One region of the Specibacter sp. AOP5-B1-6 genome, then DNA from elsewhere that is predicted to be linked to it. Evidence: predicted binding sites of a transcription regulator. Region 1 holds the regulator's gene; the other holds the start of a gene.

Region 1 (4,209 bases):
TCGCGAACCTGCTCGGCTGCCGACTCGGCGGACAGGCTGAAGTCGGGTGCCCGCTCTCCGGCGAGGTAACCGGTTCCGGTGCCGCTGGCCAGCAACGGGTACATGGAGTATGTGGGAGGGAAGCTCATTACGGTGCGTCCCGGACCGCCAAATGCCTGCAGCAGCTGTTGCAGGACCTCGTTTGAACCGTTCGCCGCCCACAGGTTGGTTTCACTGAGCCCGTGGCCCAGGTACGCCGCCAGTTCCTGGCGCAAGACGGTGAATTCCCTGTCCGGGTAGCGGTTCAGGCCGTCAAGCTCGGCCGCCACAGCCGCCAGGATGGCTTCCCGTGCGTCGGCGGGAACGCCAAAAGTATTTTCGTTGACGTTCAGCAGCACCGGCACGTCAATCTGGGGCGCACCGTAGGGGTGCTGTCCGCGCAGATCGTCGCGGAGCGGCAATTGGCCCAAGAGTTCAAACTCATCCATGGCACCAGCTTAATTGGTGACCGGTCCAAATGCCGAAACGCCGACACCATGCGGACACCTTGACAGCGGGTGCGGGGTTTGCGGGCTTCCGCGGCATAGCCAACGGGCGCTGCCACAACAGGCACTGCTTAGGGGGTGGAAGGCACTATTTGGGGAGCGGAACGTACAGGCGCTGACCGGCCTGCAGGACTCCGCTGCCCAGTTCATTGAGCGCCACAATCTCACTGACAACGTCACGAACGTCGCCATTTGGGTTTGAAGCGCTGGCAATGCTCCACAGATTGTCCCCGGGAAGGACCGTGACGGACACGGCGTAATCGGCCAGGTCCACAGCCGTGTACTCTGCGGAGGCCTGGGCCGGGGTGGCAATGGAGCCCAGCCCGATGGCCAAGGCTGCAAAAACCATGACGGCGGCGGTGACAATGGCTGGCACACCAAGGAGCACCAAACGGCCGCGGCGGGTCAACTGGATTCGGGCCTTGTCGCTGCCCTTCAGGTCCGTGTCGGGCCGGATCGGGCCGGGCTGGATTGGGTCGGGCTGGATCATTCCGCGCTTCGCAGATCCAAGCCTTGACGCACTGCCATTGACAGCACCGGCAGTGGCCGGCTGAAAGCGCCACGGTGCAGCATCACCGGCCGTCGAATTGTTTGCGTACCTGCTGCGGGTTCCTGCTGAGATAACCATTGCATTCATGATTTCTGGTCCTTTCGCCGTGGATCAAGATCCCTGGCCATCAACATCCATCGGATCAAATTTCCATGCTTTATATCTTCGATAGAGCGTATGTTCTAGTTAACTACTAGTACAGTTTTAGCACCTATGGACGACACTTGCCAAGGGCTGATAGAACAAATGTTTGAAATTGCTTCGATTGTGGCTTAAACTTGTAAAACAAGGATTGGCCGCTAGATGCAGTCCACCAGCAGGCACTGACATTGTTCAGGGCAGCCACGAAAGGACCCCGGAACCATGGCGCTTCCAGAACCTCCGCACCGCATCCCCCAGGCGCCCAGTCGCGCCGGAATGAAGGGGTTGACCGTCCGGCAAAAGAAGATCTTGGAGTGCATCCAGCGCTCCATCGCCGACAAGGGCTACCCGCCCTCAATGCGTGAAATTGGTGACTCGGTGGGGCTTGCCAGCCTGTCCAGCGTCACGCACCAGCTGAGCCAGCTTGAACGCCATGGCTACTTGCGCCGCGACCCCAAACGTCCCCGGGCCATGGAGGTCCTCATTCCGCTGGTGCTCGACAGCGGCAAGGTTGAGATTGAAGGCGTCAGTTCGCCTTCCAATCTGCGCAGCTCCAACGGCTTGAACTTTGCCGAACTCAGCAGCTCCTCGGACACGGCCTTTGTGCCTCTCGTCGGACGCATCGCGGCTGGCGGGCCCATCTTGGCCGACCAGTCGGTTGATGACATCATGCCGCTGCCCCGGCAGATTGTGGGCAGCGGCGAGCTGTTCATGCTCAGGGTTCAGGGTGACTCCATGATTGACGCTGCCATCTGCGATGGCGACTGGGTGGTGGTGCGCCAGCAAAACACGGCCAACAATGGCGACATCGTTGCTGCGCTCCTTGAAGACGAGGCCACTGTAAAGACCTTTCGGCAACGGGACGGCCACACCTGGCTGCTGCCCCAGAACACGCGCTATGAGCCCATCCTCGGCGACCACGCAACCATCATGGGCAAGGTTGTCTCGGTGCTCCGCAGCCTCTAGCACCAGCCCTGCCGACAGTGCGGCGCCCCAGCCAAGTGGCCGGGGCGCCGCACTGTTCAGTCTTGTTTTGGGCAGCGTGACTTTGCTGTGCCGCTGGCCCGCAGTGGGAGGCCAGGTTATTCGTGTGGGATCCGGAGCTGGCCGTGATCAGCTGAACCAAGAATCCGGTTGCTGCCGGACTACGCTTGATTTTCGCGAAGCCACTCGGATGCTGTAGCGGCGGCCGCTGAGATCTCAGGCCCTGGCCGTCCGGAGACGATCAGGAAACCCACTTGCTGAAGACGAAAAAGTATTTCGTCAAATCAAAGCCCGCTCGACTTGATCAGCGGAAGCAGTCAGGGCGAGCTTCTCCCAGCCGTGCCAGACTCCCAAACTGGCGAGGCCAGTCGATCGATCACTCTCAGAGGACAAATCCCAGTCCAGGACGCCGGCTGGCCGCCCTTGATCCCAAAGGACGTTATGGCCTCCCAAGTCCCCATGGGTACGACATTTGACCCTGACGCAGCGTAAGGCTTTAGCGTGGGGCACATGACAATCAATGTATTGAACACCTCACATGGAATGAGCACTGTGCTGGCCGCCGACGAGGCCAACCGTCCGGAACTACTGCGAAGCATGCTTGCTCCGATGCAAAACATGTTCCGGTATTTCCCTGGTGAAGTCGACCTCGTGCAAATGCATGCGAGGAGCTTTGGATTCCCGCTCAATCGGCGGACAGACGAGGTGCGTGCTGCCCTCAAACTCTTGCAGTCGGCGGATGCGTGGATCCGGATCGAGGGTGCCCTGGCCGACGCCGTCGAGGTTCAGAAGCTCGCCATTCCCGGTATCCAGATCCCCGACATCACATTCCTTCTGGTCCTGGGCGACCCTGACGATGGATATTTCATGGGACCCGCGCGGGGGTTCAGCGGAAATGGCAGTGCCACGGGTTTCATCTCATTTACCCTTTGGCCAACGACGGAAAATCTTGAACGACTGGAGGCGGCAGCTGTCCACGAGCTGAACCACAACTTGAGATACGCACCAGGCGGGGTCATATGGGATCCAAAAATGGTCGCCGTTGGCGAACTAATCGTTTCAGAGGGACTTGCTGACGCATTTTCGCGGCAGCTGTACGGTCCGGCCGGTTACACCCCGATAGGTGTCCCCCACCTCAGCAGTGAGACAGTTTTCGAAAAGGTCGTTTCCGGACTGGACGTCCAAGGCATGCAACACTTCACGGCGTGGGTGCATGGCGATGAGGCAGCCAGCCGATTTGGCACTGACCCCGTCGGTGTTCCCACAGGAGCCGGATACGCGGTCGGCAACCGCCTGGTGGATGCCTACCTTGCCGCTACCGGCAAAAGCGCGGCCGAGGCGCTCCACGCACCCGCTGCTGAACTTGTAAGGGTTGCCCTCAATCCGAGCTAAGTGACGCTACTCCCAGGCTGCCGTGTCAGGTTCGATTCCCTTGGCCCGTGCATGGGCATCGATAACCAGTTTCATCCACTCGGCAAGTCCTGGTTCGAATTGATCGTAGTACTCGGTGAATCCGGCCTCGGCGACGTATCTGCGGGCCATGAGCACCTGCATGGACAGAGTGCAGTGGAAGTACTCGCCCATGGCGGCCCGGTGATCCTCCGCCAGGACGTTCGCCGCGTCGCTTCCGGGGATCACGCCCCCGCGCTTCGCCAATGCGAAAGCGTCCGTCACCTCCTGCATTGGTGCGACAGCGCGCTGCCAATCGTCAGCGGTCCGCAATGCTGAACGCTCCGCGTACTCTGCCCACTGCGCGGAGTCGCCCCACTGCTCACGTGCGGAGGGACCCCATGCTGGGTCCCAACTGGCTCCGAACGCATCCTGCTGCTCCGCAGCCGAAAGCAACACCCCCACCTCGTCTGCTTTGAGCATGCGGGCCACAGTGGCCTCGACGGACTGCAAGTGGCGAATCTTGGCTTTCAATTCCTCCTGGCGGAGCTTCATTTCAAGCCGCCGATCGGCGGCAGTGGCGTTGAGCAAGGCTGGTATTTTTCGCAGCGGCACCCCGAG
Region 2 (4,209 bases), on a different contig from region 1:
CGCAGCTTCCAGCTCGGCATCAGCCGCGGCGAAATCCGCCACGGCAACCGCCAGCCCAACCTCAACCCCGGCCTCGGCCTCGACCAGCGCAGCACCAGCAACAAGCACGGCCGCTGCTTCGGCAAAGTCGGCGGTGAAGAAACTTGTTGCCGGCTTCCCCGTGACTGTTCTGCCCCTCATGAAGAGCGCTGAAATCCAGGCTTCCAGCCTTGAACACTCGACGCCGGTGTCGGTGGCGTCGCTGACGGCCAGCGTGAAGGCAAGCTCCGCCGACGTTTTGGCCCACTACACCAAGATTTTCACCGACCAGGGATTCACGGCGCAACCGGGCGATGCGGTGGACGGTGTGCCCCTGAAGACGTTTGTGCGGGCCCAAGGCCAGGAGATCGTGACCGTCTCAGTGGTTCAGACAGCCTCGACCGCCACCTTCACCGTGGGCGCCACGCTGCTGCCTGCTTCGTTTAAGTAACAGCCCCGCATCTTTGATCCCCCAGCATGATCACACAGCAAGGAATCCAGAAAGCATGAACGCAACGCCCGTCAAGACCGGCGCAACCACTGCCGCCGAAAACGACGCATTCATTGCTGCCGTCGCGGAAGAACTGAATGATTTTCTGGCCGATAAGCACCAGCTGCTGGCGCAGATATCCCCTGCGACCCTGGTTTTGGTGGATTCGATCAAGACCCTCGTCACCGGCGGAAAGCGGATGCGGGCGCTGCTGTGCTACTGGGGTTGGCGTGGAGCCGGCGGCGCTCCGGATGCCAAATCCGTTATTCAGGCAGGCGCCGCCCTGGAGCTGTTTCAAGCTGCGGCGTTGATCCATGACGACATCATCGACCGTTCGGACACCCGCCGCGGCGGTCCCAGCGTGCACCGGCAGTTCAGCACGCTGCACACCGGGAGCGGCTGGGCCCTGGATGACGAACGGTTTGGGCATGCGGCAGCCATCCTCACAGGTGACTTGTGCTTGTCGCTGAGTGAAGAAATGTTTTCGCGGATTGCCTCCGGCCCCATCGGCTCCGCAGCTGCGGAACGCGCACGGGCCGTCTTCAACGTGATGCGCACAGAGGTCATGGCAGGGCAGTACCTTGACATCCTGGAGGAAGTCGCCGGCCCGTCCAAGCCGCATGAAACGGCCGTGGCACGGGCCTCGGCGATCATTCGCTATAAGAGTGCAAAATATTCTTCCGAACATCCCCTGGTGCTTGGCGGCGCGCTGGCCGGTGCCGACGAGACGCTCCTTGCCGGGTACAGCGCGTTTGCCCTGCCCCTGGGTGAGGCCTTCCAACTCCGCGATGACGTGTTGGGTGTGTTCGGCGATCCGGCCCAGACCGGCAAACCTGCCGGCGACGATTTGCGGGAGGGCAAGCGCACTGTCTTGGTGGGCCTGACCATTGATGCTGCGGCAGCGGCCGACCGCGAATTTGTTGACAAGAACCTGGGGCGCCAGGACTTGAGCGAGGACCAGGTTGCCCGGCTGTGTTCCATCATGGTTGAGTCGGGCGCCCTGGCCAGCACCGAGGCAATGATTTCCGAACTGAGCCAAACGGCGTTCGCCGCGTTGGCCCTGCTGCCCATCGACCCCACAGTTGCCGCGGCACTGTCGGGCCTGGGGCTGGGCGCCGTGACCAGGACTTCCTAAGACTTGATCAAGGCTAATCACCAGGACGTCCCAAACTCCTGGACTGCTCGGCCCTGGATGCTGGGTTCCTGGTCCGTTTTTACGCCGCCGGGGCAGTTGTGGCCACCGGCGCACCAATCAGTGGATGCACTGCTCGGTTGTCATGCGCTGCGCGGCAGGGTTGCTGTGGAAGTGTGCCGTGGCGGCCGGCAGCGGGTCTTGGAAAGGCTTGCCGGCCACCAGCGGGTTCACTGGATTGAGATTTACCAGCCCAGGGCTGCTGCGCGGCGGCGAATTTCCGTTTTGCGACCTTCACGGAGAGCGTCGATGGGCCGGCCCGGCAGGGACTCATCCGCAGTGTAAAGCCATTCGATGGCCTGGGCGTCCTCGAAGCCTGCGTCATGGAGCACCGTGATGGTCCCCCGGAGGCTTTCGAGGATGTGGTCACCTGCAATGAACTCGGCAGGCACTGCCCTGATGGAGCGCTCGCCCACCCGCGCGGCGAGCAGGGAACCATCCTTGACCAGGGCATGGACTTTGGTGACCGAGACATCAAGCATCTCGGCGACATCGGGCAGGGGCAACCATTCGCTGACTACTGTTTCAACATTACTCACAGACAAAGGTTCCCACATATTGGTGCCGACAGTATAAATATTCGTCGAATTGCACCTCAAACACCCATTTGCCCGTAGTTTGGTGTAAATTCGCCTGTAGTCACATGAGTAACATCAACACCAATGGCATCATACGTAACGGAAATTTGAGGTACGCACCGATGACTCCCCCACGCCCTTCGACCACCAGTGCCAAGCAGTTGGCCGCAGTGGCCACAGCCGCCATTCCCGTGGTCATGCTGTCTTCCCTGGCCTTGGCCAGCCCCGCGACAGCCGCCCCGGCCCCAGCTGAGCTGAAACCTCAAGGCAGCCACGGCAGCATTGACGCACAAAAAGTGCTTGCCGCTGTCCAGGCCCGCACTGCGGGCAGCCGCATTCCGGCAGCCGTCATGGCCAGCTCGGTGCCGCGTGCCGTCAGAACACAGATCTCGGCCCCGGTGACGCACACGGTCGAGTCGGGCGACACAGTCTCCGGCATCGCCGACAAATTCGGTGTCTCCGTTGAGTCGGTGCTGTCGCGCAACAAGCTGTCAGCATCCAGCCTCATCCATCCCGGCAAGGTCCTGACCATTTCCGGCCCGGCAGCCGAGGCGGCGCCCAGCACAAGCCCGGCACCAGCAGCCGAAAGTCACACGGTCCGTGCCGGCGAAACACTGAGCGGCATTTCAGCACAGTACGAAGTCAGCCTGGAAAGCTTGTTCAAACTGAACAGCCTCAATGGCAGTTCAATCATCCACCCGGGCCAAACCATCAAGGTGGGCGGCCAGGCTGCGGAAGCTGCTCCGGCTGCTTCCACAGAAAGTGTGGCGGCGCCCGCCGGCAGCGACAAATATGTGATCAAGGCCGGCGACACGCTTTCCGCCATCGCTGCGAGTCACAATGTGGGTCTCTCAGCCCTGGCCGCTGCCAACGGGACCGACGTGAAGTCAGCCATCTACCCCGGCAAGACCCTCACGATCCCGGGCATAAGCGCCGCTTCAAGCGAGATCACGCCCATCGCGCCGGAAGCACCTGCAGCTGTTGAATTGACGCCTGAGCAGCAGGTGCCCAGCACCTTCCTGCATTACACCTACCCCGACGCCGTGGTGAGCGATGCCAATGCCAACAAGTCCGCGCTGCTGGCTGCCCCGGCGCCGTCCAGTGCCGAGATGAAGGAAATGGTGGCCCGCACGGCCGCCAGCATGGGCGTCGATCCAGCGCTGGCCATGGCCTTCGCCCAGCAGGAGTCAGGCTTCAATCATCAGTCGGTGTCCCCTGCCAACGCCATCGGCACCATGCAGGTCATCCCCGACGCAGGGGAATGGGCCTCGGGGCTGGTGGGCCGGAAGCTGAATCTGCTGGATCCCCAGGACAACGTCACGGCAGGTGTCGCCATCATCCGGGCCCTGCAAACGGATGCGCCCAACGAGGACAAGGCCATCGCCGGCTACTACCAGGGCCAGTACTCGGTCAGTGTGCACGGCTTGTTCGCCGACACCGAGATTTACGTTGCAGGAATCAAGGCCAATCGGGCCCTTTTCCAGTAATCCGCTCGGCTTGGCAGCGAGGCGGAAAGTACGCTCTCAACGAAAAGGGGACCCCCGCACGGTGTTGCGGGCGGTCCCCTTTCGTTTCAACTCCTAAGCTGGAAGAGTGCAAGATGTCTCCCCTGACCCGCTGATCGGGTCCACGATCGACGGGCGCTACCTGGTTCTTTCCAAGGTGGCGCACGGCGGCATGTCAACTGTCTATTTGGCCACTGACCTGAGGCTGGGCAGGAACATCGCCTTGAAGATCCTGCACCCGCACCTTGCCACCGATGAAGCCTTCATCGCACGGCTCGGCCGCGAAGCCCAAAGCGCCGCCAGCCTGTCCCATCCCCACGTGGTGCAGATCCACGACCACGGGGTCGGCCCGCAGCACGCCTATCTGGTCTTTGAGTTCATCGACGGCTACACCCTGCGCGATGTCATCAACGAAAACGGCCCGCT

What was found. The regulator LexA, encoded in region 1, represses DNA repair genes until DNA is damaged. The targets are predictions, from matches to a motif close to TCGAACANNTGTTCGA.
Region 2: the regulator LexA is predicted to act here: its motif matches at 2,296-2,311, upstream of ACT3TS_RS09860 (LysM peptidoglycan-binding domain-containing protein).

Annotation. Positions count from the first base shown of each region.
Region 1 covers NZ_JBQSVT010000001.1:21,753-25,961, forward strand. The annotation lists gene ACT3TS_RS00120 (histidinol-phosphate transaminase) at 1-467, opposite strand, end outside; gene ACT3TS_RS00125 (LysM peptidoglycan-binding domain-containing protein) at 613-1,161, opposite strand; gene lexA (transcriptional repressor LexA) at 1,438-2,181, shown strand; gene ACT3TS_RS00135 (phosphotransferase) at 2,479-2,709, opposite strand; gene ACT3TS_RS00140 (DUF2268 domain-containing protein) at 2,710-3,591, shown strand; gene ACT3TS_RS00145 (MerR family transcriptional regulator) at 3,598-4,209, opposite strand, start outside.
Region 2 covers NZ_JBQSVT010000015.1:67,077-71,285, reverse strand. The annotation lists gene ACT3TS_RS09875 (hypothetical protein) at 1-469, shown strand, start outside; gene ACT3TS_RS09870 (polyprenyl synthetase family protein) at 525-1,643, shown strand; gene ACT3TS_RS09865 (Rv2175c family DNA-binding protein) at 1,886-2,239, opposite strand; gene ACT3TS_RS09860 (LysM peptidoglycan-binding domain-containing protein) at 2,401-3,765, shown strand; gene pknB (Stk1 family PASTA domain-containing Ser/Thr kinase) at 3,872-4,209, shown strand, end outside.